Regions from separate parts of the Stenotrophomonas sp. GD03680 genome, predicted to be linked through region 1. Evidence: riboswitches for the same ligand, from Rfam matches in the RefSeq annotation. Region 1 holds a riboswitch; the other holds the start of a gene.

The links. A riboswitch is a leader RNA that binds a small molecule or an ion and turns the genes downstream of it on or off. The one in region 1 is predicted to bind thiamine pyrophosphate.
Positions count from the first base shown of each region.
Region 2: linked by a shared signal. The riboswitch ahead of thiC (phosphomethylpyrimidine synthase ThiC) and the one ahead of N5J29_RS05255 (TonB-dependent siderophore receptor) in region 1 are both predicted to bind thiamine pyrophosphate.

Region 1 covers NZ_JAOCKC010000003.1:212,178-228,352, forward strand. Annotated here, with positions in the region: gene N5J29_RS05245 (hypothetical protein) at 1-303, shown strand, start outside; gene pnuC (nicotinamide riboside transporter PnuC) at 320-892, opposite strand; gene N5J29_RS05255 (TonB-dependent siderophore receptor) at 901-3,090, opposite strand; TPP riboswitch at 3,161-3,255, opposite strand; gene N5J29_RS05260 (phosphotransferase) at 3,299-4,423, opposite strand; gene N5J29_RS05265 (glycine zipper 2TM domain-containing protein) at 4,681-4,941, opposite strand; gene N5J29_RS05270 (response regulator transcription factor) at 5,130-5,768, opposite strand; gene N5J29_RS05275 (transporter substrate-binding domain-containing protein) at 5,844-9,446, shown strand; gene N5J29_RS05280 (c-type cytochrome) at 9,440-9,841, opposite strand; gene N5J29_RS05285 (electron transfer flavoprotein-ubiquinone oxidoreductase) at 9,907-11,583, opposite strand; gene N5J29_RS05290 (acyl-CoA dehydrogenase family protein) at 11,840-13,003, shown strand; gene N5J29_RS05295 (tRNA (cytidine(34)-2'-O)-methyltransferase) at 13,145-13,624, opposite strand; gene N5J29_RS05300 (hypothetical protein) at 13,694-14,170, opposite strand; gene N5J29_RS05305 (pitrilysin family protein) at 14,586-16,175, shown strand, end outside.
Region 2 covers NZ_JAOCKC010000022.1:286-16,460, reverse strand. Annotated here, with positions in the region: gene N5J29_RS16310 (FecR domain-containing protein) at 44-982, opposite strand; gene N5J29_RS16305 (RNA polymerase sigma factor) at 1,088-1,594, opposite strand; gene N5J29_RS16300 (hypothetical protein) at 1,674-2,150, opposite strand; gene N5J29_RS16295 (hypothetical protein) at 2,150-2,650, opposite strand; gene ppa (inorganic diphosphatase) at 2,838-3,377, shown strand; gene N5J29_RS16285 (HDOD domain-containing protein) at 3,529-4,650, shown strand; gene N5J29_RS16280 (hypothetical protein) at 4,719-4,928, opposite strand; gene N5J29_RS16275 (TonB-dependent receptor) at 5,095-7,974, opposite strand; gene N5J29_RS16270 (helix-turn-helix transcriptional regulator) at 8,024-8,923, opposite strand; gene N5J29_RS16265 (winged helix-turn-helix domain-containing protein) at 9,038-11,350, opposite strand; gene N5J29_RS16260 (ion channel) at 11,611-12,282, opposite strand; gene thiC (phosphomethylpyrimidine synthase ThiC) at 12,380-14,224, opposite strand; TPP riboswitch at 14,307-14,407, opposite strand; gene N5J29_RS16250 (BCCT family transporter) at 14,652-16,175, shown strand, end outside.

The DNA of each region.
Region 1 (16,175 bases):
TGGATGGCCTACGCCGCCACGGCAGGCAGTGAGCTGCAGCAGCGCCTGCAGCAGGAGCAGGACCCGAAGGTGCAGCGCGTGCTGGCCTGGCTGCAGGCGCACCCACAGGTGCCCACGCCGCTGCCGGTCAGCCTCTGGATCGCAGCCGATGGCCGCATCGCGAAACTGGAATTCGACAGTCTCGGCGATGCGCAGGCGGACGCGGATCTGGGCGCGACGCTGCAGTCGGCGCCGCTGTCGTCGGCGCCACCGGCCGACATGCGCCAGCCGTTGCGGTTGGGGCTGGTGCTGCAGCCGAAGTGAGGTGTACCGCGCGGCACTACCGCGCCGGCAGCAGCTCGCGCTCCCGCGCCGCCGCACTCCAGGCGCGCAGGCCGAATACCGCCAGCCCCAGGAAGAACACATACAGCGCGGCCGTGACGTGCAGCGACTTGAACAGGTACGCGCCCACATAGACCACGTCCACCCCGATCCACACCCACCAGCACGCCACATGGCGGCGCGCCTGCCACCACTGGCCGACCAGGCTCAGGGCGGTCAGCATCGCGTCCAGCCATGGCAGCGCGGCATCGGTGAAGGTGTGCATGACCGTGCCCAGCGCCACGCCACCGCACAGGCCGATGATCAGGTCACGCAGCAGTTTTCTGCGTGCCAGCGGCACAATGCGGATGCTGCCCTCATCGGCGGCGTGCTGGCGCCAGTTGATCCAGCCATAGACCAGGAAGCCGGCGAAGGCGACCTGCAGCAGCGTGTCGGAGTACAGCCTGGCCTCGGCGAACACCAGGCCGTACAGCGCCACCGACAGCAGGCCGACCGGCCACGCTGCCAGCCGCCGGCGCGCCATCAGCCATACGCCCAGCACGCTGCACAGCGCGGCGGTCCACTCGAGCACGGCGCCGCTCACAGCGCGAACGTCACCGACAGGCGTGCCTGTCGCGGTGCGCCGGGGAACAGGTAGTAGTCACCGCCGCTGCTGCCGGTGTCGCGCCAGTAGAAGCGGTTGAACACGTTGTCCACCGACAGGTTCCAGGTCACGGCGCGCTCATGCACGCGGTGGCGGAAGCGCAGGCCGGCATCGAACACCGAATAGTCCGGCGCGCGTACGCCGCCGTCGGCACGGGCCACATTGGCGGCGGCATAGCGCCAGCCACCGGTGACATCCAGGCCCTGCACGAACGGCAGTGCGTAGGCCAGATGCACACTGGCACGCACCTTCGGCACGTTCACCAGCTGATGGCCTTCCTGGCCCGGCGTGCCGGTATCGCGTGCACGCGCCTGCAGCACGCTGGCGCTGGCGACGATCTGCAGCGCATCGGTCAGCTGGCCGTTGGCGGTCAGCTCCAGGCCGGTATGGGTCTGCGTGCCGCGCTCGACGAAGGTGTAACCGGCATCGCTGTCATCCGGCATGGCGTACTGGTAGGGCTGCGAGATGCGGAACAGCGCGGCGCCCAGGGTGAGCGAGGCAGCTGGCACGTACTTGACGCCGGCTTCCAGCTGCCGTGACTGCACCGCCGGCAGGAAGGCATCGGCGTTGGAGGTCCAGAACGGTGCCTCCTGGCCCAGCGCAATGCCGCGCACATAACTGGCGTACGCATTGAGCTGGTCGGTGGCCTTCCATACCAGCGCGGTCTGCGGCAGGAAGCGCGACAGCCGGCTGTGCCGCTGCGGCGTGCCGCGCTTGTCGTACGCGCGCTCGTCCAGGCGGACGAAGCGGCCACCAGCCAGCCACTGCCAGTCATCGCCGAACTGTATGCGGTCCAGCGCGAACACGGCGGTCTGGCGGCTGTCCAGGCGCCGTGCGGACGGGCCGGGCATCAGCGGCGAGGGCTCGTACACCGGCACCTGCGTGTCGTGGATGTTGCTGCTGCCTACGTACTCGTTGACGCTCGGTCGCCTGTCCACCGTGCGGCGGAACGTGTCGGCGCCGACCGTCAGCTGGTGGCCGACGCTGCCAGTGTCGAAGCGGCCACGCAGCTCGGCACGTGCCTGCTGGTTGCGGCGCGTATCGTCCGGACTGCGGTAGTCGTAGATGTCGTAGTCGCCGTTGGGGGCGAAGTAGTTGCCGGGCACGCTGCCGTCAGCGCATGCGTCGGCGTAGTAGCAGCCATAGGCGAAGGCGACATTGTCGTCGATCACCGAGCGGCTGTGGCCCACCGACAGCCGCGACTGCCAGCGCTCGTTGAAGTCGTAGGTGTGTACGGCGGTGATGTTGGTGCTGGCGATCTCCACCGGGCGCTGCCACGGCTGATAGCCCAGCAGGTGCTCGCGGTCGACGCCACGAGGCAGCTCCCGTGCGCCCAGCAGCTGGTAACCGGACACCGAGCGCTGCGAACTGGTCTGGTAGTTGGCGTCCACTTCCAGCTTGCCGCGCTCACCGATCAGCCAGTCCGCTGCAAGCGAATAGAAGTTGCGGCGGCCGTCGGCGTGCTCGACGTAGGACTCGCTGCCCTCCCAGGCGGCATTGAGGCGGATGCCGAAACGCGGCGTGATCCAGTGGCCGACATCGACGGCGGCATAGCGCGAGCCTTCCGAATCGGTGCCAAGGGTAGCCGTGCGCACTTCGGCCGGGCGCTTGCCGATGTAGTTGATGATGCCGCCGGGTGCCATCACCCCCGCGGCGAGGCCGGCTTCACCCTTCAGGATCTCCACCGCCTGCACGTTCTCCAGCGCCAGCCGCTGTTCGCCGGCGATGGCCAGGCCGTTGAAGCGGTAGCCGGTGGCGGCATCGAGCGCGAAGCCGCGGATGGCGACGTTCTGGTAGTAGCCCACCGGCGCGTAGGCATCACCGAGCGAGGCGTCGTTGCTGGCCAGTTCGGACAACGAGCGCACCTGTCGACGGTCGAGGTAGTCGCGTTCGAGCACGTTCACCGAGGCCGGGGTGTCCTTCCAGGAGCCGGCGCCGAATGCACTGACCCGCGCGCTGTCGGCCGCCGGCCTGCCGGCCTGCACGCGGACCGCTGCCAGCTCGGTGGGCGAACGTTCGCCGCTGTCGGCTGCCAGGTCGGGGGAGGCTCCAGCCTCGCTGGCATGCAGTGGCAGCGCGGCACAGAGGGCGAGAGCGAGCAGGGTGGGACGCAGGCAGCGGTTCATTCGATTCGTCTTCGGACAACAGGGGAGACGAAGCGACGGCGCGCAGGTGCACCGGCCCGGAACGGGGGTGTGGTTGCGGCTCAAAGCTCCCTACGCCGGTGCAAACCGGATCAGGTTCCAAGGGACTCTCTCAGCCTGCAGATCCAGGCACCCCCGCTTCAGGCCGCTATTTCACTACAGATGGCAGGGATTTGCGAGCCGATGCCCTTCAGGCGGCGGCATGCAGCGCCTGCAGCAGGGCCTGGCCGGGTGCGCTGGCGAACCACGCGGCATGGCCCAGCATGAAGGGATACCAGGCGACATCGGCGTTCGCCGTCGAGCCGGTGATGCCTTCGAAGTACTCCACTTCGGACAGTGCGAAGTCGAAGTGGACCATCGGCAGCAGGTCCGCCAGCAGGTGCAGGCGGGTGGCCGACAACGGCAGCACTTCGCGGTAGCCGTCGAGCAGCGCCAGCGCGATGTCGATGCGCACCGCCTCATGGCCCCGCTCCAGCTCCAGCCAGGCCACGGCATTGCGCTCGATCGCGGTGGCCAGGTCGAACAGCGCGCTGGTGGGTGAGGCGAGGCCGAAATCCAGCACGGTGCTGACGTCGTCGCCGCGCCACAGCAGGTTTGAGACATGCCAGTCGTTGTGCGCCCACAGCGGCGGCTCGGCGGGCAGGCGCGCGGCCAGGCCGGCATGCCAGGGCAGGACGTCGCGGCGCAGCTGCGCCTGCCACGGAATCCGTGCCAGGTAGCGCGCCAGTCCCGGGCGGTCGGGAAGACCCGCTTCCAGCGCGCCGATGGGGTCGGCGGCGCGGATCAGCTCGTCGCGTGCCACCAGGACATGCGTGCTGCGCTGCGGGGCGTGGTAGCTGGCGGCGGCCTGATGCAGCCGGGCCAGCATGCGTCCGGCAGAACGCGCCCGTGCGATGTCCGTCAGCAGCGTCCAGGAGGCGGCGTCGCGGTACAGATCGTCACCCACCCCCGGTGAATGCAGTTCATAGGTCCAAGGCCCATGCTCGATGGCGCTGTCGCCTCCGGCGGTGGGCAGAACCTTCACCACCGGCACGCCGGCAGCGTCCAGATGGGCGATGAAGCGGTGTTCCTCCTGCAGGCAGGCGGCACTGCGCACGCTGCGGTGGTGGCGCTTGATGAACACCCGGCCGCGGGTACCCTCGACCAGCGCGGCGGCCGACAACGGCCGGGGGCTGTGCCAACGCAGGGCGCTGTCCGCGTCCAGCACCGGATAACGGCGGGCCAGCCAGGCAACCTCGGCTGCATCGATCGCGGGCCAGTCGGCAGCGACCTCATCGTTGTTGAGGCCCTGCACGCGGTGGGCGGTGGAGGTCATGCGGGGGCCGGGGGCAAAGGAGTCATCCAGGGCTGCGCATTCAACGCCATGGACGGCCCGGACGCAAACGGGCGGGTCATCGACCCGCCCGTTTGCCGGTGATGCCGGGCAGTGCCGGCGAGGGTTACCAGCCGCGGTGGCGACCGCGGTCGTGGTAGTAGCGGCGGTCGCTGTCGCGCCAGCGGCGGTCATGACCGCGGTCCCGATAGCCATAGCCCCGGTCGTAGCCGCGCTGGTAGCCGCGGTCGTAGCGGCGGTCATAACGACGGTCGTGGCGGTCCGGGGTGGTCCGGGGTGGTCAGGTTGCCGATCGCGCCGCCGGCCACGGCACCGCCGACGGTGGCGGCCGGATCGCCATTGGAGATCAGGTGGCCGGCGACGCCGCCCACCACCGCACCGACGACGGTGCGCTTGTCCTTCCTCGACATGGCGCTGGCGTCGCTGACCACGGCGACACCGGCCAGCAGGGCCAGGGCCATCGCCACGCCACGGAAGCTGAGAGCGGAAGTACTGAGCATGTTCGGTTCTCCTGTAGGGGCATGCCACGGTGGGCAGGGAGGGCGCGGGCGCCCTGGCTGCCGTAGTGACCACGCTGGCGCCCGGAGATTGCCGGAACATTGCGTGGGCCACTGGGCGGCGTGCGTATTCATCTAGCGTCAGGCGGCATGAAGCCTGCCTGAAAGTTCAATGGCCGGATGGACAGGATTCAGATTTTGCCGTCACGCAGATAGTCGAACAGCTCCGCATCGCCTTTCAGGCCCAGCTTCAGCATCGCATCGCCCTTCTGCCGGCTGATGGTGCTGACGCTCTTGTGCAGCTGCACCGAGATCTCCTTCACCGTCATGCCGGTGCCGAGCAACCTCAGCACCTCCAGTTCGCGCGGCGACAGCGGTTTGCCGTCGCCTTCGCGCATGCGCCAGCTGCCGGCGGCCTCGACCCGCTCGCGCAGGCTGCGGCTGATATAGAGCTGGCCGCGGTTCACCGCCTGGATCGCCTGCGGCAGCTCGTCCATCGACGAACTCTTGTCGACCAGGCCGAGCACGCCGCTGTCGAGCACCATGCGCAGGATCGCCAGGTTGCTGGAAACGCTGAGCATCAGCACCTTGAGGTCGGGATGGCGGCGCCGGATCATGCCGATCATGGCGAAGCCATCGGCCTGGGGACTGCCGGGCATCGAATAGTCGGTGACCAGCAGGTCGCATGGCTGGCTGGTCAGCAGCGCCATCAGCGCCTGGGCACTGTCGGCTTCACCGACGACCTGGCCAACGCCGCTGGACTCGATGACGGCGCGGGTTCCGATACGGACCACGGGGTGGTCGTCTGCGATGATGATGCGCAAGCTCATGCTCTAGTATGACCACCGGGCACGCCGGGCCGCGACCATCGCGGCTCCTGGCAGGATTCTAGGAGATCAACGCCGATGCGTAGCTGGGCTGTTCGCGGGCGGGTCCTGCTGCTGGCCATGTTGGGTCCTGCCGTCGCTTGGGCGCAACTCGCGCCCGGCCCATTGCCGTTGAGTCCCCTGCAACGCGAATACCTGACCGCGCACCCTCGCATCGTCGTCGGGCAGTATGACAGCGGTTGGCCCCCTTTCGAGTCGATCCACGAAGGCCAGCAGGTCGGCCTGGGACCGGACTACTTGTCGCTTTTGGCTCGTCGTTTGGGCGTGAAAGTCGAGGCACGCCGCTATCCGGACTGGACATCCGTGCTGGACGCGGCATGCCGGGGCGAGATCGATGTGGTCATGAACATCGGCCTGAGTGCCGACCGAACCCGTTGCATGGTCTACACCTCGGCCTATGTCGAAGCGCCGCTGGCGGTGGTCGGACGACCTGGAGACCTGCGTGCTTCGGAGATGCCGGATCTTGACGGACTGCGCGTCGTGATCGAGCAGGATTTCCTGACCGCACCGCAGGTGCGTGCACGATTTCCACGCGCTCGACAACTTGTCGCAAATGGCACTTTGGCGGCGTTGCAGATGGTCAGAGACGACAAGGCCGACGTCTATATCGGTAATGCCTATGTCGCCACCGAGCTGATCGCGGCCCATCAGCTGAAGGGAGTGGTGCTGCTGCGGCCCAGCGATCTGCCGCCGGAGCGGGCGCACTTCGGCGTCCCCAACAGCAAGCAACCGCTGGCCGAGGCATTGGATCTTGCGCTGGCTGCCACCAGCCAGGCGCAGCGGGACGCGCTGGCCCAGCGCTGGCTGCGGCCTCCGGAATGGTCCGCGTCGGCGCAGCTGGCCCTGAGCCAGGCCGAAAAGCGCGTGCTGCAGCAGCCGTTGAAGATCACCTTCGCGCCCAATGCCGCGCCGCTTTCGTTCACCGACGACGACGGCCAGCCCAGCGGCCTGACCAGCGAGTACCTGCGGCGGCTGATCCAGGTCGGCGCTAACCTGGAGGTGGAAACCAGCCACGACTGGTTCGAGGTGCGCGAGAAGGCGCTGCAGGGTGAGGTGCAGGCGGTGATGGGCATTCCCACCGATTCGCGCTACCTGGGGCCGGACTGGGTGTTCAGCCAGCCCTTCATCAGCGTGCCGAGCGTGATCGTCGGCACGCGCGACAGCCCGGCGATCCTGGGGCTGGCCGATCTGCAGGGCAAGCGCGTGCTGCTGTCCGACCCGGAACGCCTGCGCGGCTACGTGCTGCAGCAGGCGCCACGGGCAAAGATCATTCCCGCGCGCAGTGGCGAGCAGGCGTTGCAGCGATTGGCCAATGGCGAGGCCGATGCCTACGTGGGCAACCTGGTCCTGGTCGATCACCTGTTGCGCAACCGCTTCCCGGGCCGTCTGCAGATCCTTGCGCCGGCCGGATTCGGCGACCAGCTGGCGCTGGCTGTCGACCGTCGCCATGCCGCCCTGGCGACCACCTTCGACCGCCTGCTGCTGCAGATGTCACCGCGGGAGCATGAGGCGCTGCGGGGCGACTGGCTGGCCGTGGAGTATCGCAGTGGCGTGGACTGGGACACCGTGCTGCATTGGGGCCTTCCGCTGCTGCTGGTGCTGCTGACCGGGGCGGTGGTGCATGGCGTCGGTCACTGGCGGCTGCGCCGGGAGGTGGCCGGTCGCCGCCATCTGGAGCAGCGCCTGGCCGAGGTCACCGACAATCTGCCTGCGGTGGTCTACCAGGCACGTCGCGACGCGGACGGCAGCCTGGCCTTCCCCTTCATCGCCGGCGACCTGCAGGCACTGTTCGGCATTCCGCGGCAGCGTGCCGAGCAGGATGCGCAGGCGCTGCTGGCGCGGATCGAGGACACCGACCGCCAGGCCGTGCTGCAGGCCATCGACCAGGCGGCCCGCCAGTTCGCGCCGCTGGCCTTCGAGTTCCGCCTGCTGCCGGGTGATGACGGCACGCCCGCGCGCTGGGTACGCAGCCAGGCTCACCCTTACGTCACCGAGGCCGGTGCCGTCACCTGGAGCGGCTACTGGGTGGACGTGACCCAGGCACGCGCACAGGCCGATGCGCTGGCGGCGGCCAAGATCGAGGCGGAACAGGCGGCCGAGGCCAAATCACGCTTCCTGGCCACGATGAGTCATGAGATCCGCACGCCGATGAGCGGTGTACTGGGCATGCTGGAAGTGCTGGCGCACTCGCCGCTGGATGCAGAACAGCAGCGCATCCTTGCCGTGATCGAGGATTCTGCGCAGATGCTGCGGCAGATCCTCGATGACATCCTCGACTACTCGCGCATCGAAGCCGGTGCGCTGCGCCTGGAACCGGTGCCATTGTCACTGCGGACCCTGCTGGAAGGCGTGTGCCGGCTGATGTCGGCGCAGGCCAGCGCGCGTGGCCTGGCCCTGCACGTGCAGATCGATCCGCAGCTGGCTGCGGCGCATGAAGTGGATGGCGTGCGCCTGCGGCAGATCGTCTTCAACCTGCTCAGCAATGCCATCAAGTTCACCGCGCAGGGCGATGTGTGGCTGCGGCTGGAGGTGCTCGGGCCGACCACCGCCGATGGCAGCCAGCCGTTGTGCCTGAGCGTCATCGATACCGGCATGGGCATTGCGCCGGAACAGCTGCAGCACCTGTTCGCGCCGTTCACCCAGGCCGGTGCGTACATCCAGCGCGACCATGGCGGAACCGGCCTGGGCCTGAGCATCTGCCAGCGGCTGGTGCAGATGATGGACGGCACGTTGACGCTGCAGAGCACGCTCGGCGAGGGCACCCGCGCGGAGGTCCGTCTGTCGCTGGTGGAAGCCGGCATCGAGGACGTCGCCGTGCTGGCGAGCGAGCACGAGCAGGCGGCGCTGCTGCCGACCGCGCTGCGCCAGAGCCGCGTGCTGGTGATCGAGGATCATCCGACCAACCAGGCGATGATGGCCTGGCGGCTGCAGCAGCTGGGCCTTCCGCACGTGCTGGTGAGTGATGGCCAGCAGGCGCTGGACCGGTTGGCGTCGGAACGCTTCGACCTGGTGATCACCGATTGCCGCATGCCGGTTCTCGATGGCTTTGCGTTCACCCGCCTGCTGCGCGAGCGCGAAGGCCGCCAGGGCCAGGCGCGCATGCCGGTACTGGCATTGACGGCCAGCGTGCTGGACGACGACGCGCGACGTTGCCGCGAGGCCGGCATGGATGAGGTGCTGGCCAAGCCGTTGTCGCTGGCTACGCTGCGCGCGGCGTTGATGCGATGGCTGCCGCAGGCGTCCGTGGCACCGGAGGCGACCGCCGAGTCGTCCGCAGCGGTGGAGGGCGACGCATCGCTGGACCTGGCGGGCCTGCAGCGGCGCTTCGGTTCGCATGCGGTCGCCGTGCAGCTGGCCGCCACCCTGCTGCAGGCCAGCGAGGTGGATATCGCGGCCGTGCAGCGTGCGGTGCAGGCCGGCGACCGCGAGGCCGCCGCCCTGCACCTGCATCGCCAGGCCGGCGGGCTCGGGGCGGTGGGCGCGCACGCGCTGGCAACGCAGGCCAATGCCCTGGTCGAACGCCTGGAAGACGCCGGAGAAGTGGACAGCGCGCCGTTGTTCGCCGAGGTCCAGGCGTTCCTGTCACGCCTGCAGCAGCAGCTGCAGGGGCTGTCTCACTGAGCGGACTGCTGCTGCAGGTAAGCGATCACCAGCGCACGTCGTTCGGCGCTGGGAAACGCGTTGTACATGCGCGTGCCGGGCACCTGCTGCGTTGGTGACTGCAGGAAGGCATCCAAGGTCTGCGCGGTCCAGACGATGTCGGCCCGGCGCATGCCCTGCGAATAGCCATAGTCGGGCAGGCTGCCAGCGCGGCGTCCGATCACACCGTGCAGGTTGGGGCCGAACCGGTGGATGCCACCGGCCTGCACCGTGTGGCAGCCCGCACACAGTTCGAATGCGCGCTGCATCGCCTGTTGTCGCGCCTGCTCAGGTGTGGCCGGTGGCGTGGCCGTGCGCTGGCAGCCGCTGCACGCCAGCAGCAGGACGAGGGCAGGGAGCAGACGGAAGGCACGCATGGGCGGAGAGGATAGCCGTGGCCGCCGCGGGCCGGGCTGCGACACGCGGTCGCAGCCCGCTGCGGTCACATGCCCGAGTAGTTCGGGCCGCCGCCGCCCTGCGGGGTCACCCAGACGATGTTCTGGGTGGGATCCTTGATGTCGCAGGTCTTGCAGTGCACGCAGTTCTGCGCGTTGATCTGCAGGCGTGCGTTGTCGGCTTCGCCAACGAACTCGTACACGCCGGCCGGGCAGTAGCGCGCTTCCGGGCCGGCGTACTCGGCCAGGTTCACCTTCACCGGAATGCTCGGGTCCTTCAGGGTCAGGTGGCTGGGCTGGTTCTCGTCGTGGTTGGTGCTGCTCAGGAACACCGAACTGAGACGATCGAAGGTCAGCACCCCGTCCGGCTTCGGGTAGCTGATGCGGGTGTGCTGGGCCGCCGGCTCCAGGCAGGCGTGGTCCGGCTGCGTACGGTGCAGCGTCCACGGCGGATTGCGCACGCCCAGTTTGGGCAGCAGCCACTGCTCCACGCCGGTCATCAGCGTGGCCACGGTCTGGCCCTTCTTGAACCACTGCTTGAAGTTCTTGGCCTGCTGCAGTTCGGTGAACAGCCAGCTGGCTTCGAAGGCCTGCGGATAGGCGCTCAGTTCATCGTGCTGGCGGTTGGCGGCCAGCGCGTCGAACGCGGCGTCGGCGCACAGCATGCCGGTCTTGATCGCGGCGTGGCTGCCCTTGATGCGGCTGGCGTTGAGATAACCGGCCTCGCAACCGACCAGCGCGCCACCGGGGAACACCGTCTTCGGCAGCGACAGCAGGCCGCCGGCGGTGATCGCACGCGCGCCGTAGCCGATGCGGGTACCGCCTTCCAGATGCTTGCGGATATCCGGATGGGTCTTGAAGCGCTGGAATTCCTCGAACGGGCTCAGCCAGGGGTTCTTGTAGTCCAGGCCGACCACGTAGCCGATGGCGACCTTGCCGCCGTCGGCGTGGTACAGGAACGCGCCGCCGTAGGTGTCGCTGTCCAGCGGCCAGCCGGCCGCATGCACCACCAGCCCCGGCTCATGCCTGGCCGGGTCGATCTGCCACAGTTCCTTGATGCCGATGCCGTAGGCCTGCGGGTCCTTGCCTTCGTCCAGCTTGTAGCGGGCGATCAGCTGGCGGCCGAGGTGGCCGCGCGCGCCTTCGGCGAAGACCGTGTACTTGGCGTGCAGTGCCATGCCGCGCTCGAAGGCCGGGCCGATGCTGCCGTCCTTCTCGATGCCCATGTCGCCGGTGGCCACGCCGATCACTTCGCCGTTGTCGCCGTACAGCACCTCGGCGGCGGCGAAGCCGGGGAAGATCGCAACCTCCAGCGCCTCGGCCTGCTGCGCCAGCCAGCGGGTCACTTCGCCCAGGCTGATGATGTAGTTGCCTTCGTTGTGGAAGCACTCCGGCAGCAGCGCATTGGGCGTGCTGCGCGACCCGGTCTCGCTGAGGAACAGGAACTCGTCGCGGGTGACCTTCTGCTTCAGCGGTGCGCCGCGTTCGGCCCAGTCCGGGAACAGTTCGGTCAGGGCGCGCGGGTCCATCACCGCACCGGACAGAACATGTGCACCGGGCTCGGAGCCCTTCTCCAGCACGCACACCGACAGTTCGCGGCCGGCTTCGATCGCACGCTGGCGCAGGCGGATCGCGGTGGCCAGCCCGGCTGGGCCGGCACCGACGATCACCACGTCGAACTCCATTACTTCACGCGGGGGCAGGGCGTTGGCTTCAGCGCTCATCGATTGCATGACTCGTGGGTAGTGCCGGTAGCAGGGCCACCGGCGGTTGCCTGGAAATCGCGCGTGCAGCCACGGCGAAACGGTTGTTTGAATGTGTCAGGGTACCGGGACGCGCGTGATCGAGCTAGATCGCCGATGTTCACGTCGTGATTGCTGCAGTGCAGCGTACGCCTGCAGCCGGATGGGAGCCGACCTTGGTCGGCACGCGCTTCCCGGATGACCGACAATGGCCCGGTCCCGACTGCGTGTGAGTGCCATGGCCCTGGATCCGTACGACCTGTTCGATGTCCGTTCCCTGCTCAGCGAGGAAGAGCGCGCAGTACAGGACAGCGTGGCGCGTTTCACCAACGAGCGCGTGCTGCCGATCATCGGCGATGCCTTCGACCAGGCGCGCTTCCCGGCCGAACTGGTACCGGAGATCGCATCGCTGGGCCTGCTGGGCGCGACACTGCCGGCCGAATACGGTGGCGGTGGCCTCGGCGCGGTCAGCTATGGCCTGATCTGCCAGGAGCTGGAGCGCGGCGATTCGGGCCTGCGCAGCTTCGTCTCGGTGCAAAGCTCGCTGTGCATGTACCCGATCTACGCCTATGGCAGCGAGGAACAGCGCCAGCAGTGGCTGCCGGCGATGGCGCGCGGCGAGCTGATCGGCTGCTTCGGCCTGACCGAGGCGCATGGGGGTTCCGACCCGGCCAGCATGAAGACCCGAGCGGTACGCGACGGCAGCGACTGGCGCATCAGCGGCAGCAAGATGTGGATCACCAGCGGCCCGGTGGCCGACCTGGCCATCGTCTGGGCACAGACCGAGGACGGCATCCAGGGCTTCGTGCTGGAGAAGGGCATGGCCGGTTTCACCACGCAGGAAATCAAGCACAAGATGAGCCTGCGCGCCTCGTTGACCGGCGCGCTGTTCTTCGACGATGTGCGCGTGCCCGACAGCCACCGCCTGCCGAACGTGAAGGGCCTGAAGGGGCCGCTCGGGTGCCTGACCCAGGCGCGTTACGGGATCAGCTGGGGCCCGATCGGCGCGGCCATCGCCTGCCTGGATGAAGCGCTGGGCTACGCCAAGGAGCGCGTGCTGTTCGGCCGCCCGCTGGCCGCCACCCAGAGCGCGCAGATCAAGCTGGCGGAAATGGCCCGCCGCATCACCACCGCCCAGCTGCTGGCCCTGCAACTGGGCCGGCTGAAGGAAGCCGGCCAGCTGCAGCCGCAGCAGGTCAGCCTGGCCAAGTGGAACAACTGCCGCATGGCCATCGACATCGCCCGCGAGTGTCGCGATCTGCTCGGTGGGGCTGGCATCACCACCGAACACGTGGCGATCCGGCACGCGCTGAACCTGGAATCGGTGATCACCTATGAAGGCACCGAGACCGTGCACCAGCTGGTGATCGGCCGCGAACTGACCGGCATCAACGCGTTCTGACAGCGGGTTCCGGTGGGTGCCAACCTTGGTCGGCACATTTCTTCGGCGCGCATCCGGGCATCGGTGCGGACCAAGGTCCGCACCCACCATAAGCAGGTCACACGTACGTGTAGAGCCGAGCCCATGCTCGGCTGCTTCCTCTCACGCGCCGCCGGCAAACCCGTGCTGCCGCCAGGCTTCATACATCACCACGGCAACGGTGTTGGAAAGATTGAGGCTGCGGTTGTCCGGCCGCATCGGCAGGCGCAGGCGGCGGCCATCCGGCAGTGCATCGAGCACGTCCTGCGGCAGGCCGCGGCTTTCCGGGCCGAACAGGAAGGCGTCGCCCTCTTCAAAGGCCACGCTGTCGTAGCGCACGCTGGCGCGGGTACTGAGTGCGAACAACCGATTCGGTGCGATCCGCGCCAGCGCGGTGTCCAGATCCGGATGCACCTGCAGGCGCGAGTACTCGTGGTAGTCCAGGCCGGCGCGCTTGAGCTGCTTGTCTTCCAGTGCGAAGCCGAGTGGCTCGACCAGGTGCAGCTGCGCGCCGGTGTTGGCGCAGAGCCGGATCACATTGCCCGTGTTGGGCGGGATTTCCGGTTGGAACAGGATCACGTGGAACTGGGGTGCGGCATTCATCGGCGCAGTGTACCTGCGACGGCGGCCTGCTTTACGGCGCGCGCCCTGCGCGGGGCAGGGCGGCACCGCTTACGGGCGCAGCAGGACCTGGGCGGTTTCGGTGGCCAGGGCCTGCAGGTCGGCCGCGCTCGGACGCACCTGCAGGGTCGGCAGGTTGACGATCACCTGGTTGGCGACGCTGGTGGCGGCGGCGGCCAGGGTGGCGGCGTAGCGCTGTGCTTCCAGTTCGGCGGCCAGGGCGACGCGCTGTTCCAGGCTCGGGCGCACTTCCACCGCGGCCAGGGTGGTGATCGGCAGGGCGGCGGCGACGGGGGCGGCGGTGAAGCCGTCGCGTTCGGCCAGCTGGTCGGCGCTGGGGCGCACTTCCACGGTGGCCAGGGTCGGAATGCCGCTGGCCTGTTCCCAGGCCTGCTGGGCCAGCTGGTCGGCGGCCGGGCGAACCTGCACGGTGGCCAGGGTCTTGATGGATTCGGAGGCCTGCACCGACGAAACAACCGCGGTGCCGGCGATCAGGGCGATGGCGATGGCAATGGTCTTGGCGTTCATGACGGGGCCTGTTTAGTGTTGTTGAGCGGTGGTGTGGTAGTAAGGTAGAACACCAATTCGGGGGATGCAAGGGAAATTTTCGATTTCTTGCATTTGTTCAGTCTTCAGTCAGCTTTTGTCTGAAGCCCTTCTTGGCGCAGGAAGTACCAAGCAAACCCCGTGCCAACTTTTAATCATTGATTTGAAAGGGTTTTTATTCCGCCTGAAAGTGTCCGCGGGGCGGACACCTGTCCATCCGAGGGGGCGCGGACACTGTCCGGACGCAGGGGCGGGGGAGACGTGACTGCTGTCGGGGGCCGCCGACAAGGCCCTGAACGGCTACGGGGGCAAACACCCCCAGTGACTGCTGGCGGATTCCGGGCCCCGGATGGGCGCGCTAGGATCGGGCTTCACCAACGTGACCAAGGATCCGGAAATGTCTCTCGCCCTGCGCCCGCGTGCTGCACTGCTCGCTGTTGCCCTCAGCACTGCCCTGGGCACGCTCGCGCCCACTCCTGCACTGGCGGCCAAGACGGTCACGCCGGCCAAGGTCGATATTCCGTTCGAGCAGTTCACCCTGCCCAACGGGCTGCGCGTGATCGTGCATACCGATCGCAAGGCGCCGATCGTGGCGGTCAACGTCTGGTATCACGTCGGCAGCAAGGACGAGCCTGCGGGCCGCACCGGTTTCGCCCACCTGTTCGAACACCTGATGTTCCAGAGCAGCGAAAACCACGACGGCGAGTATTTCGAACCGTTCAAGCAGGTGGGTGCCACCGGCCAGAACGGCACCACCAATACCGATCGCACCAATTACTTCGAGAACGTGCCGACCACCGCGCTGGACATGGCGTTGTGGATGGAGTCGGACCGCATGGGCCATCTGCTCGGTGCGATCGACCAGGCGGCGCTGGACGAGCAGCGTGGCGTGGTGCAGAACGAGAAGCGCCAGGGCGAGAACCAGCCCTACGGCCAGGCCTGGGAGAAGCTCAACCGTGCGATGTACCCGGCCGGCCACCCGTATCACCACAGCGTGATCGGCTCGATGAACGACCTCAACGCGGCCTCGCTGGATGACGTCAAGACCTGGTTCCGCACCTGGTATGGCCCGAACAACGCGGTGCTGGTGCTGGCGGGCGATATCGACGTGGCCACCGCCAAGGAGAAGGTGGCCCGTTACTTCGGCAGCATCCCGGCCGGTCCGAGCATGGCGCAGCCGAAGGTCGACGTGGCCAAGCGCCCGGCCGACACCCGCGAGACGATGACCGACAAGGTGCCGCAGTCGCGCATCTACCGCGCCTGGAACGTGCCGCAGGTCGGCACCACCGACGTCGACCAGCTGCAGCTGCTGGCCTATGTGCTCGGCGGCGCCAAGTCCTCGCGCCTGAGCCAGCGACTGCAGCACCAGGACAAGCTGGTGGACAACATCAGCGCCGGCGCCTACGCCTCGCAGCTGGGTTCCAACTTCATCGTCATGGCCACGGTGAAGCAGGGCCAGGATCCGGCCAAGGTCGAGAAGATCATCGACGAAGAACTGGACCGGTTGATCAAGGAGGGCCCCACGGCCGACGAGCTGGCGCGTGCCAAGACCGGCTCGCGCGCAGCGTTCATCCGCGGCATCGAGCGCATCGGTGGTTTCGGTGGCAAGGCCGACGCACTGGCCGAATGCGCGGTCTACACCGGCGACCCGGGCTGCTTCCGCACGTCGCTGGCCAACATCGACAAGGCGACCGCGGCCGACCTGAAGCGCCTGGGCGCACAGTGGCTGGACGTCGGCAGCCACACGCTGGTGGTCGAACCGGGCGAGCGCGTGGCGCTGAAGGAAGATCCCTCACAGGCGCCGAAGCCGTTCAACGTGCCGGCCGTGGACCCGAAGTACAGCACCCTGCCGGAGCAGGTGGACCGCAAGGCCGGCGTGCCGCAGACCCGTGAATTCCCGCAGCTGAAGTTCCCCGCCCTGCAGCGCGCCACGCTGAAGAACGGCACCCAGGTGGTGCTGGCCGAGCGCCACGAGATTCCGGTGGTG
Region 2 (16,175 bases), on a different contig from region 1:
AAGGGGGATCACTGCCGATCACGTCTCCACACGTGACACGGCGTCATCTGTGAACGATGACCACACCCATCGGCAGGCGGGTGATCCTCAGCCCCGTCGTCTCCGCGAGTGCATCCAGGGCCTGTTCGGGGCGATCGATACGCAGTGCGGCGCTCACGGCCGGCAAGGTCGAAAGGTCGCCCTGCACGAAGGTCGGACCAGCACGATAGCGGCCGAGCAGATGCACTGCATCGGCGACACTGGCCTGCTCAAGCAGCAGTTCGCCCTGGCGCCACGCACCCACGCTGTCGGCAGCGACATCGCTAAGGCGGACGACGCCGGACGCGGAACCGTACTGCGCACGCTGCCCCGCCTGCAGATAGGTCCAGCCACTGTCGGCCGGGGCGGCCACGCGCACCCTGCCCTGCCCGACCTGGGTTTCAACCGCTTCCTCGACCCGCGACACGGAGAATGCCGTGGAGATGTCTTCAACCACGCCGTTGCCTGCGGCCACGCTGAAGCGCCGCTGCGGATCGGCGACCACCTCGAACCAGGCGCGGCCACGCAGCAGATCGACCCGCCGAGTGCCCGCATCGAAGTGCACGGCGATCGCGCTGTCCGCGTCGAGCACCGCACGGCTGCCGTCGGGCAACTGCACATGCTGGACGCTCTGGCGGCTGCGGTGGTCCGCCTGCAAGCGCAGGGACGCCTCGGGCCAGACCATCAGCATCGCCAGGGCGGCAGCGGCAGCCGTCATCCAGCGCAGCCGCTGACGCCGGCGCCGCACCGCAGACGCGACAGCCGGCCGGGGGCCGAGGCTGCGCCACAGCGTGCGCTGCTGCTCGAAGGCGTGGCGATGGCCCGGTTGCGCCAGCCACTCTTCGAATTCGCACATGCCAGCATCGGTGATGTCGCCCGATGCCAGCCATGCGATCCAGCGCATGGCCTGTTCGGCCACGACGTCTTCGCAGGCGGCGGGAGAAGAAGTGTTCGGCGGGCTCATTGGCTGGCGGACAGGAATATTCACGCGCGGGGAGAGGGAACTGGACCGCAGGTACAGTCCAGCCATCAAGACGTTTGAGCCAGCCCCATCCCCAAGCGCGTCCGCTCAGCGGCCGCTGCGGGCCCAGGCCAGGCGCTGCAACGCGGCGCGGATGTGGTTCTCCACGGTGGTGACCGACACGCCAAGATGACGCGCGATCTCGGCCTGGGTCAGGCCCTGCAGCCGATTGAGCCGGAAGATGGTGCGGGTCGGCTCCGGCAGGTGGCTGGCCGCATCGAGGACACGCTGCAGCTCATCCTGCGCCATCACCTGCTCTTCGGTGGACGTGGACGTAGCCTCGTCCGGTCCCCACAGGTAGTGATCGGCCAACAGGCGGTTGCGGCGCGTCGACTCGCGTCCATGATCGGTCGCCAGGTTGGCTGCCAGGCGGTACAGATAGGCCCTGGGATTGTCGATCAACGGGGCGTTGCCCACCCCGCGGGCCTTGAACCAGACAGCCTGGATCACGTCCTCCGCACCCGGGTCGCCCCCCAGGATGCGCTGCACCCGGCGCAGCAGCGCCGGCCGCTCTCGGATCAGCAGTTCGGTGAGGGTGGCGGCATTGGATGGCATGCGCGGAGCCGGTACGACGGGAGGGCGCCGCGCATGCTACACCGTCAATGCGAATCAGTCACGTTCTCATTTGAGGCGATCACAGGCACCCGATCAGCCCTTCGTGAATCGAAATGCGGCTGCCCGGCGGCGTCACATGGATCGCACGGTCGGGCGGGGCCTGCTCCAGCGCACGCAGGAAGTCCTCAAGCCGTGTTCCCGTCGCCACGGGCAGTGGACAGGCGAAACTGCGCAGGTCGACATCGATCCGTCCATCATCAGCCACCGTGGTGGCGCTGCCGGCGAAGGTCCAGATGCAGCTCTGGATGGCGCCGCTCGCCGCATGCACAGAGCAGCGCAACCGCATCGGCAGCAGATTGCTGTATTCGCCTTCGCAGAAGGTGTCACCGCAGACGTGGTCAAAGCTCTGCCGCAGCGACCGTTCGACCGCCAGGAAGCGTTGCCACCCAGCCGCCTGGCTGGGGACCAGGCGTGCATCCACATAGGCCGGCGCAGCGTGTGCCGCGCCGGCCAGCCCCATCAGGCCTGCAAGAACAACCCTCTTCAGCGCGCGCATCAGGCGGCCCCCCCGGCATTGCCCGGCCGCCCCAGGCAGGTCGGCAGTGTGTCGAAGACCGTCACATCGGTTCCGGGGAAGGGCTCGAACGCGCCCTCCTCCTGCTCCAGCGTCGCGTGGAACACCTCCACCGGAATCCCCTCCCCAAGGGTGACGGGGCAGATCCAGCGCGCATTGTCCACCTGCACTTCGCCGCGGACCGGTTCGACCCGCAGCTCGCTGGCCACGATGCCCCAGGCGCAGTGGCGTACGGTACCGGCGTCGGCCTGAACGGCGCAGCGGAACGTCAGTACCCGGTAGTTGCTGTACTCACCTTCGCAGAAGGTGTCGGCGCAGATGCCGTCGAACTCGCGCACCAGCGACGCCTGCAACCGGTGGAAGCGGTCCCAGTTGGCTTGGGGCGAGGGGTAGTCGACAAGGTCGACATGGCTGGCGTGTGCCAGCGCCGGCAGGGTTGCGAACAACAGGAACGTGCCGCAGCAGCGGGTTGTCCAGGACATGGCGGATATCTCCCAGGGAACGAGCCAGCAGCCTGCGCCGGCCGGCCTTCCGGGCCCATCGGGCAAGGCGGGCGCCGCAGGTCGTCCACCTGCGCAGCGGCCTGTAGGGGTCGCCCCACCTGCACAGCGGCCTGCAAAGGCATAAAATGGAGGGCTATCCGCCTACATCCCCACCTGGAGCACGACCATGGGTCTGGAACTCGTCTCGCCCGGCAAGAACCCGCCGGAAGAAATCAACGTCATCATCGAGATCCCGAAGGACTCGGAGCCGGTGAAGTACGAAGTGGACAAGGAAACCGGCGCGATCTTCGTCGACCGCATCCTGTCGACCCCGATGCGCTACCCGTGCAACTACGGCTACGTGCCCAGCACCCTGTGCGGCGACGGCGATCCGGCCGACGTGCTGGTGGTGCTGCCGCTGCCGCTGGTGCCGGGCTCGGTGGTGCGCTGCCGCCCGGTCGGCGTGCTGAAGATGAGCGATGAGGCTGGCAGCGACGAGAAGATCCTGGCCGTGCCGGTCGCCAAGATCTTCAGCGGCTATGCCCACGTGGAGGACATCGAGCAGGTCTCCAGCCACTGGCTGGAGCGCATCGGCCACTTCTTCGAGCACTACAAGGACCTCGAAAAGGGCAAGTGGGTCAAGCTCGACGGCTGGGGCGGCGCGGCGGAAGCCAAGCAGATCCTGGTCGAAGCGCACGCGCGCTACCTGGAAGGCAGCAAGGCCTGATCCTGAACCGCGTCGCTCCGGTGTGTCCTGCCGGAGCGATGCGGGTCACGTTTCAACACCACGGCACAGCACTCCGGGTGCTGTATTAGGTAAATTGCGTCACTTCACACGTCGTCGACATCCAGCGTCGAGACAGCCAGGGGATTGTGTCGTGCGTATTCTGCTTGTTGGAGATGCAGCCAGCCTGCCGGCCGAGCTGACCGAATTCATTGCCGATCTTGGGGAAGACTGGCAGCCGTTGACCGCCGCCGACGGCCACACCGCGATGACGGCAGTGGCGACGCAGGGCGTGGACGCGGTGATCGTCTGCCCGCAGCTGCCGGACCTCAATGCCACCACCTTGCTGGGGCAGATCCGGACACTGCGCCCGGAAACCATCCGTATCGCCCTGGTCGATGCCCAGCACGGCAACCGGCCACCACCGGCGCGCCTGATCGGCGTTGCCCACCGCTTCCTGCCGCTGCCACTGGCGCCGGAAGTGCTGCTGGAGGCCTTGACCAGCCTGGAAGAGCTGCGCGAGGTGCTGGACAGCCCGCGCCTGCGTGATGCCATCGGCCGCATCGAGAAGCTGCCTTCGCCGCCACACCTGTACCTGAGCCTGACCCAGGCCCTGGAACACGATGACGATACCGACAGCGCCGACGTGGCCAAACTGGTCGCCGCCGATCCTGCCATCGCCGCGAAAGTCCTGCAGCTGTCCAACTCGGCCTTCTTCAGCCAGGGCCGCACCATCGCCGATCTGCGCACGGCGGTCACCCGACTGGGCCTGTCCACCCTGCGCGACCTGGTCCTGGCAAGCGAGGTGTTCTCGGCACCGACGCTGTCTGCGGCCGAACGCAACTCGCTGCAGCAGCGCGCCCTGCTCGCCTCGCGCCTGGCCGCCCGCCTGCTGCCCGATTCCAGTGCGGAACTGGGTGCCACCGCGGCGCTGCTGGCTGACATCGGCCTGCTGTTGCCGGGCGTCCGCAACGAGCGCAGCGAGCCTGCGCTGGCCGGCGACCTCCGTCCCGGGCACGCCGAAGCCGGCGCCTACCTGCTGGGGCTGTGGGGCCTGCCGATGCCGATCATCGAAGCGGTGGCGTTCCACCTGCAGCCGCAACGCGCCACGACCCGCAGTTTCTGGGTGACCGGCGCGGTGCACGTGGCGCTGGCGCTGGTCAACGGCGATCCCGTTGACGAGGACTATCTGCAGCGCGCAGGCGTACTCAATCGATTGCCGCAGTGGCGTGAGCATGCCAATGCACTGATGGGGCTGACACCCACTGACGCCTGAGCAGCACGCAGGCGACTGCCGTCACCTCGCATGAGGGCGCGTCCAACGGACGCGCCCTTTTTTCTCTCTCAGCGCTGCGGACAGGCGTCCAGCACGCACAGACGCCATTGACGCTCGCACAGGGCCGGGGCGCTGCCTTTGGCCAGGCACTCCAGCCGGAGTTGCTCGCAGTACACACCGCCGCCGCAGACGATGATGTTCTGTGCGGACAGCGAGCCCACCAGCGTTGCATAGATCAGGACGGCGGCCGATACCTGGCGGAAAAGCGTGCGCTTCATATCCATCTCCCAGTGTCCGGTATTGGACGCACCTACTGTGCTGAATGCGACAAGAGCAGACAGTGACCGCACTCACTTTCCCGACCTGATCAGAATTCCCTTACAGAAACGAAAAGGGCGGACCTTGCGGTCCGCCCTCCTCGTTCTGCTATCGCACTTCGATGGATCAGAAGCGCTGGGTGTACTTCATGTACAGGAAGCGACCCACGTCGAAGCCGCCGTAGTAGGCGAAGCTCGAGTTCGGCTGGGTGAACATGATCGGACCCTTGTGGTCGAACACGTTGTTGGCGCCCAGCGCGATGGTGGCATCCCACGGTGCCTTCCAGCTGACCTGCAGGTCGTGGAAGGTGTTGGAGCCGGTCTTGCGCAGCGGCGACTTCTCACCGTTCTGGTAGCGGTCGGCGTCGTCGCACGGACGGTTGGCCACGCAGGCTTCGTTCATGCCCGAGTAGTAACGCGCGGTGTACGCCACGCCGAAGTCACCCTTCGACCAGGTCAGGCCCAGGTTCGAACGCACGCGGAACAGGCCCGGCTCACCGACACGGCCGATGGTGATGTTGTCACCGTCAGCGTTCTGGCCCTGCTCGTCGTACTTGGCCAGGTAGCTCGTCTGCCAGTCGATCGCGAACTGGCCGATGGCCAGCTCCGGCAGGCGGTACTTGATGCCCAGGTCGTAGCCCTGGGTTTCCATCTGGCCGAGGTTGGCCAGGCCGTAGGTCATGCCGTTGATGTGGCCATCGCCTGCACGGGTGTGCGCGGCGCAACGCGAAGCATCGCCCAGCACGTAGCAGTCACGCAGGATGCGGTCGACGCTGTCAGCGATGATCATGTCGCTGATTTCGTACTTGTACCAGTCCAGCGAGATGTCCAGGCCCTGCACCCAGCGCGGGCTCCAGACCAGGCCGACGGTGGTGCTCTTGGAGGTTTCCGGGGTCAGGTTCGGGTTGGCACCCGAGATGAACTGGTCCGGCGTCGCACACGGGGTCGAGGTGCACGGAATCAGGCCCTGGCCCAGCTGGGTGTAACCGACCGGGACGCCCGCCGCCGAGCAGGCCGCGTTGCCGTTGACCGAACCCGGCGCGGTGATGCCGCACGGATCGGTGTACGACTCGAAGCTGCTGCTCAGGCCACCGTACAGGTTGTCGATGGTCGGAGCACGGAAGCCCTCAGCCCAGGTACCGCGAACCAGCAGCTCGTCCAGCGGACGCCAGGTGAAGCCGAACTTCGAGTTCAGGGTGTCGCCGAAGTTGCTGTAATCCGAGTAACGGGTCGCAGCATTCAGGGTCAGCTCCTTGGCAAACGGCATGTCCGCCAGGACCGGCACGTTCAGTTCCAGGTAGACCTCGTCCAGCGAGTACTCACCCTGGGTGGTCTGCGCGCCCAGGCCGGTGGACTGGCCCGACTGTGCGAAGGCATCCGGCGAGAAGCGGCCTTCTTCCTTGCGGTGCTCGACGCCCACGGCGAAGCCCAGGTCACCGGCCGGCAGGGTCACGATCGAACCCGACAGGTTGGCGGTGAAGCTGGTGGTCTTGGTCAGACCGGTATCGGTGAAGTACGGGAACAGGAAGTCCTGGGTGGCCTGGTCGGCCAGCGAACCGGCACCGGCAACGCCGAACGGCAGCAGCGGGTTCCACGGACGGCAGCCGCTGGTGGCGAGCGGATCGGACATGCTGGTGCCGCAGCGGGCGACGCCATCAGCACCGATGAACGAAGCGCCCAGCGCCTGTTCCGATGCGATCAGGCTCATGTCGCCGTGACCACGCTTGGTGGTTTCGTTGCGGTTCCACAGCGCGCCGACGTCCCAGTCGAAGGTCTTGCCGGCGAAGTCGAAGAAGCCGCTGATGCTCGGGGCGAAGCGCAGGGTCTTGACCTGGCTTTCGGTGGTGCGCGGCACTTCCCACAGACGGCGGCGGAAGGTCAGGTCTTCACCGGTCGGGTTGAACGCGCTGTCGGCCGACAGCGGGGTGTCGAAGGATGCCGACTGGTACGGATAGCCTGCGATCTGCTGGGTGGTGTTGCGCTCGTTGTAGAGCACGTCAGCGTTGAACGAGATCGCGTCGGTGAAGTCGTAGTTGCCGTTGACGTACAGCGACTTACGCTCGATACCGGTCTGCACCATCATCTGCTGGTTGGCATTGACGGCGTCAGCGGAGGTTTCCAGACGGTAGTCGGCGCGGTTGGCCGGGTTGCCGCCATCACGCAGGGTGTACCAGCGCTGGTCGCTCGGGCCGACATAGCCCGGCTCGCCCTGCTTCAGGTTCGGGGTGACGCACGGGTCGCAGAAGCCACCCTTCTGGTTGATCGGGCTGGCGCCCGAACCCGGGTAGTTCGGGCCGGCGTTGCCGTCACGGCTGAACCAACGGTCCTTCGCCCACACCGGATCCTGCTTGGAGTACTCGGCGGACATGGTGACACCGCCGCGCTCGCCCATGCTGCCGAGGGTGAACGAATAGGTTTCGGTGTCGCCGTCGCCCTTGCCGTACTGACCGACATAGACGCTGGCTTCAGCGCCGTCGAAGCGCTTGCGGGTGATCACGTTGACCACGGCCGCGATGGCGTCCGAACCGTAGATGGCCGAGGCGCCGTCCTTCAGGATCTCAATGCGCTCGATGGCGGCCATCGGGATCTGGCTCAGATCCTGGTAGCCGGCGGTGGTCGCGCCCAGGCGCTTGCCGTTCATCAGCACCAGGGTGCGCTGCGCGCCCAGGTTGCGGATGTCGACGTAGTAGCCACCGACGTTTTCGCCCGAAGCCAGCGACTCCGAACGGGAGATGGCCGGGGAGCCGGCCGAGGTCAGGTTCTGCAGGACGTCGGCAACCGAGGTGTAGCCCTGCTTTTCCAGGTTCTCACGGCTCAGGGTGACGATCGGCTGCTGGGTTTCAACGGCAGCGCCGCGGATGCGCGAGCCGGTGACCGAAATGCGGTCCAGGTCGGTGGTGCCCTTTGCTTCCGGTGCTTCCTGTGCGGAAGCGAAGGCGGGCGCCAGCGCCAGCGCAATGCCGGCCGGCAGCAGGCCGAACCGCACTGCGGGGTTACGAACGTTCATCAATCTCTCCAAGGTACGTGTTAGCAGCGTGTTAAAACACCCCAGCACGTTACGATTGCGTTGCAGCGCTGTATTTGCGCGAACCAACCAGAGACTTTGCGGATTGTGGCGGGAGCAAGCCGCCGTTTTCCCTGAAGCGCGAAGCGGACTGCCCGTAGCGGGCGCGGAACGCCCGGGCGAAGCTGCAGCAGTTGTCGAAACCACTGGCCGCGGCGACCTCTCCCACCATCATGTCGGTGTCGCGCAGCAGGTCGGCGGCGCGCTCCAGGCGCAGCCGTGCCGAAAGCGACTGCGGGCTTTCTTCATACAGGCTCTGGAACGTCTTGGAGAGATACCAGCTGGAGAAGTTGGTCAGCTCGGCCAGTTCGCCGATGCGTACGACGCGGTGGCTGTTGCCTTCCAGATAGAGGCGGGCGCGCTGCATGCGACCGAACACCTGGCGCTTGCGGCTGCGCGAACGGCCAGGGCAGCGCTGCACGTTGTCGGCCAATCCACGCTGCAGGCCGGCCAGATGCAGCAGCAGCGGGCGCAGGTGCTGCGCCGGGTGGCCACTGGCCAAGGCATCACGCCACAGGCGCAGCGCGACGCGAGCGTCACTGCGGCCCATCCGGCCGCGGCCCGCGTACAGGCCGCAGTCGGCCATTTCCGCCAGCACACGCAGCGCTTCCACGTTCAGGTTCAGGCCGATGCACAGCCCGTTGCGCCCTGCCTGCACCAGCGGGCGCGATTCCTTCTCGAACGCGATCCATTCGCCGTGGCGCAGGCGGAAGCGCCCCTCCTTGGCCTCCACCCAGGAGCTGCCGCGCACCTGCATCCACACGGTGAAGCTGCTGCCCGCGGTCTGCAGGCTGCCGAGCCGGGCCACGCCCAGACAGGTCGGCACGACGTCATCGAGTGCCTTGTCCAGGGAGACGGATTGGCCACGATCGGCCAGTGAGAGTTGACGCATGGTGCACCACGGATTTGCCAAGTACAGGCCTCCGTTTTGCCCAATCAGGCGGCACCGCGTCAGGAAAGACCGACGAGATCGCCACGAATTCGCGGCGAGATCCCGACGAAAAAATTACGAAGGCCCATTTCCCTTGAACATCAACATCTTGGAGAAGGCCGGGAACAGCGCTGGCGCCTTTTCGGGCAGCCGCATCACGCCGATGTCGGCGCCATCACTGACTGCCAGAGCGACAAACAGGGCCGTCCCGTCTGCGCTGGCACTGAGTCCGTTGCTCGCGCTCAAGCGCTGCGCGTCCAGGCAGCGCCCGGCATCCTCCTGCCCGGCGGCGATGCGGACGAGGATGGTGCTGCAGCGGGTGGAACTGCCGAGATAGCCGATGCTGTCGTGGCCGGTAACCGTCCACGAGCGGTAGCGCCAGCGGCTGGGTTTGTCCTCGCTGATCTGCCGCACGCTGTCCGGGGACAGCGCCGCGTCCGCCGCCCACAACCCCTCCGCCGCCAGGCGGGTGAACAGCACCCGACGGCCTGCGCGGTCGAAGCGGACCTGGGAGACGCCGTCGATGCTCGCCAGCCGCCGCCAGGGTTGGGTGCTGCGATCGAACAGACTGAGCCGCGTACGCTGGTCGGCATCACGTTCGACCACCAGCAGCTGCTCGGGCGTGGCGCCATACAGCGCCTGCAGCGGTTGTTCGGCGGGCACAGGCAGCGGTTGCAGACGCTCGTCGCGGGGGGCGATCTCGTAGACCACCGCGCGACCGTGTGCATCGCGCCCAACCACCAGAAGTTGCCGGCTGTCGGCCGACCAATCGGGGGCCTGCCGTGCTTCCGGGCGCAGGCCCTCGATCGGCCGCAGCGAATCGGGGCGTTGCATGTCCGCCCACCAGAGAGCGAAGCTGCCCGAGCGGTCAGAGGTGAATACCAGCTGGCGACCGTCCGGTGCTGCCATCGGTTGACCGTCGCGGCCGCTGGACGCAAACAGGCGCTCCGGTTCACCGCCCTGCATCGGCACCTTGAACACGCCGAACTGTGCACGGCGATGGACGAAGGCCAGCATGCCGCCATGCCGCGATACCGCCGGCCACTGCGCATCGTCCAGTCCGGCATCACGCAGCGTGCGCCGCTCGATGTCGAGGTAATAGAGCCGCACCTCGCTGTCGACCCGGCGGCCGAACACGATGGTGCGGCCGTCGCCAAGCCAGGCCCATCCGCGCAGCTCGGCCGACTCGCTGGTCAGCTGCTCCGGCGTGCCACCCGCGGCAGGAACCCGCCACAGGTCGCCCATCTGCGGGTTGCGCACGAACACCAGCCATTTGCCGTCCGGCGAATAGCGCGGCGCGTAATCGAAATCGTCCTGATCGACGGCGTACTGCAGCGGCTGCCACTGTCCGCTGGCCAGATCGAGTACTCGGATACCGCGGTGGGCATAGCGGCCCACCATGCTGCCGAATACCAGGCCGCGCCCGTCGGGTGTCCAGTCGAAGCTGAGCAGCTCGGTGCCATCGCAGCGCGTGGCCTGACGCAACGCGCCGCCGGTCGCACTGGCGATCAGCACCTGACAACCCCCATCGGCGGAGAAGCGGGCAAAGGCGATGTCGCGTCCATCCGGCGACCAGTTCGGGAAGCGATCAACCGCACCCTCAGGAGGAACAAGCAGCTGCCGCGCCGGCGCGTTGCCGGACGTCTGTACCTTGATCGCACCGCCGCCCAGGCCATCCTCGCTGGCACCTTCGTAGGCCACCTGCGAACCATCCGGCGACAGCGTGGGATAGGTTTCGAAGCCTGCGGTGGCGGTGATCAGCCGATAGGGCCGCTGCGGGCTGCCGATCACCCGCGTGCCGTTCTCCACCGCCGCCTCCACCGGAGAGCTGGCCGGCGCACGGCGCAGCAGCAGGACCGTCATCACCAGCAGTGCGGCCAGCATCAACAGGCCCAGCACCAGCAGCAATCGACGTCGCAGGTAGCGCCAGCGACGGCGTCGCATGTCCTCCGGGGCTGGCGTGTGCACTTCCACGACCGCGTTGGAATCGCCAGCCGCGCCTTCGGCATCGACCGCCAGTTCCGCTTCGGGCTCGGGCATGGCCTGCACCGGCACGCGCAGGCGGTAGCCGGTCTTGGCGATCGTCTCGATATACGCCTGGCCGTTGTCATCGTCGTTGGCGAAGGCTTTGCGCAGCTGGGTGACCGCCTGCGTCAGCACATCGTTGGTGGGCAGCGTATCGGGCCACACCTCGGCGAACAGTTCTTCGCGGGTGACCACGCGCCCGGGTTGCCGCAGCAGCACACGCAGCACGCCCAGCGCCTTCGGCGTCAGCCGGCGCGGGCGACGCGCGCCGGCAACTTCGACCTCTCGCGAGGACAAAGTGACGACACATTCGCCAATCCGGATCCGATCAGATTCGGTGGGCTGGATTTCGCTGCGGTTCATTTTTTGCTAAACAGTAGAGACAGTTTCCGGGCAGTGTTCGCCTTCGATACCGTCCCCAACGGGGAACAGCGAAAAGCCAGACTCCGCACAAAGCATCGGCGCATACCGCAAAAACAATGGAGCGCGCGAATACTAGCCTATGCCGGTTACCTCGCCTATCGCGTGGTCGACATCAGGCTCTCTCTCGCCGACGCATTCACATAACTTCGCACCATCATTCGCGCCCTTTCGGGCGCGAAATTTTTATCTGCCATTCATTTTCAGAACCGCCGCAGCATGGTCAATCCGACCAGCCGCGAAACCACCAAAGCCACGTACATCACGCCTGAGAACTGCTCCAGCATGACCAGTGCGCGTGCCTGCGGATGCAGCGGCACGACATCGCTGAGGCCGACCCCGGACAGCAAGCTGAAGCTCAGATAAAGCAGCTCCATCCAGCTTCGCTGAGGTCCCTCGCTGCTGCCCTGGAAACTGCCCGGATACCACTGTTGGCACACCCCAAATGCGAAGGCGAATGCCCACGCGAGCAAGGTGAAGGTGGCGCCGGCGGCGAACAGTTCGTCGCGGGTGACTTTGTGGTCCTGCAGCATGTAGGCGATCAGGGCGCCGGCCGTATAGAAGTAGAGCAGGCTCTCCAGCAGCTGCGCGGTGGTCACCAGCGCGGCGCGGTCCAGCAGCGCGCCGGCGATGGAGAACACCACCGCCGGAATCGCCAGCAGCAGTGCCAGCCATGTACCCAACGGGCTGCGCTGGACCACCCACAACGCCAGGCCCAGCACCGCCATTCCAAACATGCCCAATGCGGCGCGGCCGGCGGCCGTGTCGTCCAGCGCGGGATACAGCATCACCGCCAGCAGCTGCGCGCCCAGCAGCCACGCGGACGGATGGCGGCGGGCGATGGCCAGCCAGCGGGTGGTCACGGCAACAGGCATGGCGTCCCTTCCCCGGAAAGATGGGCGGAGGATAACGGGATGCGCGTGAGGCGCGCGATGCAGCGCCGCCGGGGCACGCCCGGCGACGCCAGTCCGATCAGCCCTGCTGGTAGACCTCCGCGCCCGCAGCGCGGAACTGCTCGGACTTCTCCTTCATTCCGGCCTCGGCGTACTCCCGCACGTCCTGGGTGATCTTCATCGAGCAGAAGTGCGGCCCGCACATCGAGCAGAAGTGCGCCAGCTTGTGCGCGTCCTTGGGCAGCGTCTCGTCATGGAATTCCTTTGCCTTCTCCGGGTCCAGCCCGAGGTGGAACTGGTCTTCCCAACGGAACTCGAAGCGCGCCTTGCTCAATGCGTTGTCGCGGACCTGCGCGCCCGGATGCCCCTTGGCCAGGTCGGCCGCATGTGCGGCGATGCGATAGGCCATGATGCCGTCGCGCACATCCTGGCGGTTGGGCAGGCCAAGGTGTTCCTTCGGCGTCACGTAGCAGAGCATCGCGGTGCCGAACCAACCGATCATCGCTGCGCCGATGGCACTGGTGATGTGGTCATAGCCGGGCGCGATGTCCGTGGTCAGCGGCCCCAGCGTATAGAACGGAGCCTCACCACATTCGCGCAGCTGCTTGTCCATGTTTTCCTTGATCAGCTGCATCGGCACGTGCCCGGGACCTTCGATCATCGTCTGCACATCATGCTTCCATGCGATCTTCGTCAGCTCGCCCAGCGTTTCCAGCTCGCCGAACTGCGCCGCGTCGTTGGCGTCTGCGATGCAGCCCGGGCGCAGCCCATCGCCCAGCGAGAAGGTCACGTCGTAGGCCTTCATGATTTCGCAGATGTCCTCGAAGTGCGTGTAGAGGAAATTCTCCTTGTGATGGGCCAGGCACCACTTGGCCATGATCGAGCCGCCGCGACTGACGATGCCGGTCACCCGCTTGGCGGTCAGCGGCACGTAGCGCAGCAGCACGCCGGCATGGATGGTGAAGTAGTCCACGCCCTGTTCGGCCTGTTCGATCAACGTGTCGCGGAAGATCTCCCAGGTCAGTGCCTCGGCACGGCCATCGACCTTCTCCAGGGCCTGATAGATCGGCACCGTGCCGATCGCCACCGGCGAGTTGCGGATGATCCACTCGCGGGTCTCGTGGATGTGCTTTCCGGTGGACAGGTCCATCACCGTATCGCCCCCCCAGCGGATCGCCCACACCAGCTTCTCCACTTCCTCGGCAATGCCGGATGACACCGCGCTGTTGCCGATGTTGGCGTTGATCTTGGTCAGGAAGTTGCGGCCGATGATCATCGGCTCGCTTTCCGGATGGTTGATGTTGTTGGGCAGCACCGCCCGGCCACGGGCGATTTCGTCGCGGACGAACTCCGGGGTGATGATCTTCTGGATGGATGCGCCGAAGGCTTCGCCCGGATGCTGCTGCAGCAGGCCTGCATCGCGGATCGCGTCCAGCCGCTGGTTCTCGCGGATGGCGACGAATTCCATCTCCGGCGTGATGATGCCGCGGCGCGCATAGTGCATCTGGGTGACATTGCCACCCGCACGGGCGCGGCGCGGCAGGCTGCGGGCCGGGAAGCGCACCGCATCGAGCTTCGGGTCGTGCTCGCGATCGCGGCCGAAGGAAGAGCTCAGGCCATCAAGCTGTTCGGTGTCACCCCGCGCTTCGACCCAGGCACGGCGCAGGGCCGGCAAGCCCGCGGACAGGTCGATGCGCACGTCAGGATCGGTGTAGGGGCCGGAGGTGTCATACACCGTGACCGGCGCGTTCTCTTCGCCGCCGAACAGGGTCGGCGTGCGGCTCAGTGCGATCTCGCGCATCGGCACGCGCAGGTCCGGGCGCGAGCCGGTGACATGGATCTTGCGCGAGCCGGGAATCGGCCGGGTCACGGATTCGGAGAGTTGCTGGGCCTGTTGCTGCAGGGCGGAGAGCTGTGCGTTCATCGGGCATCGTCCAGGAGGGTCAGGGACGAAGCGGCGGCGCACTGCCCCCGCACGCGGACGGCCCTTGGGCCGCGTCCGGGTTCGGTTGCATTGCAAAGCTTCCCTACGCCGGTATGAGCCGGATCAGGTTCCAAGGGACTGTCTCAACCGTGGCCGATGGCCGCGGTACCCCCGCTTCTTGCCGGCATTAGACCATAGAAGTCCTGCAACAGGGCGAGCCTACAGGGCAGCTGCGCGTCACGCGACATTGATGAATTAACGCAACCATGACGTCGCGTTCAGTAACGTGCACGCGCATCGTGTCGCTGCGACCGATGACGCATCGCCGCCATCGCGGCCCCTGCCCGGCTCGCGCTCGAGTGCCGCCGGCCCCTCGCTGCAAGCATTTGCTCGCTCCCTCAATCCCTTTGATCGGAGAAGCTCCTTCATGGTGTTTCGTGTTTCCATCGCACTGGTCCTGTTGCTGGTGCTGCTTGCCGGCGTAGCACCCGGTCCCTTCAACGCCGTGGTGCAGAGCATCCTCGGCGAACTCATCCGCGGCATCGGCTGGCTGTACCTGCTGGTGGTGTTCCTGGCGCTGGTGTTCCTGATGTACCTGGCGTTCGGCCGCTTCGGCAACCTGCGCATCGGTGGCGAAGACGCCGAACCCGAATTCTCGCGGGCCAGCTGGATGTCGATGCTGTTCGCCGCCGGCATGGGCATCGGCCTGGTGTTCTGGGGGGCGGCCGAGCCGATCTCCCACTTCAGCAAGCCGCCGGAAGGACTGGCACCGGAAAGCATGGACGCCGCACGTGCAGCGATGCGCTATGCGTTCTTCCACTGGGGCCTGCATCCGTGGGCGATCTACGCGCTGATCGGTCTGGCAATGGCGTGGTTCCAGTTCAACCGCAACGGCCGCGGGCTGGTCAGCGACATGCTGCAGCCGATCATCGGTCATCATCATCGGGGCTGGATCGGACGGATTGTCAACATTGCCGCGGTGGTGGCCACGGCAATCGGTGTGGCCACCACGTTGGGCTTCGGCACCATCCAGATCGCAGCCGGCATGCAGCGCGTGTTCGGCGTGCATGCCGGTGTGCCGCTGCAGCTGACCATCATCGCCGTCGCCTTCGTGTTGTACATGGCCTCCACCCTCAGCGGCGTGGAGCGCGGCGTGAAATGGCTGTCGAACTTCAACCTGGCACTGGCCGCCCTGCTGCTGGCACTGGTCCTGGTGCTCGGGCCGACCGGCGCGATCTTCAATACCTTCACCACGACGCTGGGGTCCTACCTGAACCAGCTGGTGACGATGAGCCTGCGCATGTCACCGTTCTCCTCCAGTACGTGGGTCGCCGACTGGACGATCTTCTACTGGGCCTGGTGGATTTCCTGGGCACCGTTCGTGGGTTCGTTCATCGCGCGCATCTCGCGTGGCCGCAGCGTGCGCGAGTTCGTGGTGGGCGTGGTACTGGCGCCGACGCTGCTGGGCTTCTTCTGGTTCTCGGTGTTCGGTGGCACCGCGATCTGGTCGCAGATCTTCGGCCATGCAGACCTGGTACAGGCGCTGGGCAATGGCTATGAGACCGTACTGTTCACCCTGTTCGACAGCATGCCGCTGCCATTGCTGCTGTCGTGCATCGCGCTGGTTCTGCTGATGATCTTCTTCGTGACCTCGGCTGACTCGGCGGTGCTGGTGCTGGCCAGCATGTCCACCGACGAGGCAGGCGACCCGCCCGCCAAGCGCAAGCTGGCCTGGGGTGTGGGCATCGCACTGATCGCAGGTGCGTTGCTGCTGGCCGGTGGCCTCGACGCGCTGCAGGGCATGATCACGATCTCGGCACTGCCATTCGCGCTGCTGATGGTGCTGGTGATGGTCTCGCTGTACCGGGTACTGGACCAGGAGTACACGCGGGAGCGGCGGCAGGCACAGCGCCAGCGGCACATGATCGATGCGTGGATCGCGCGCGAAATG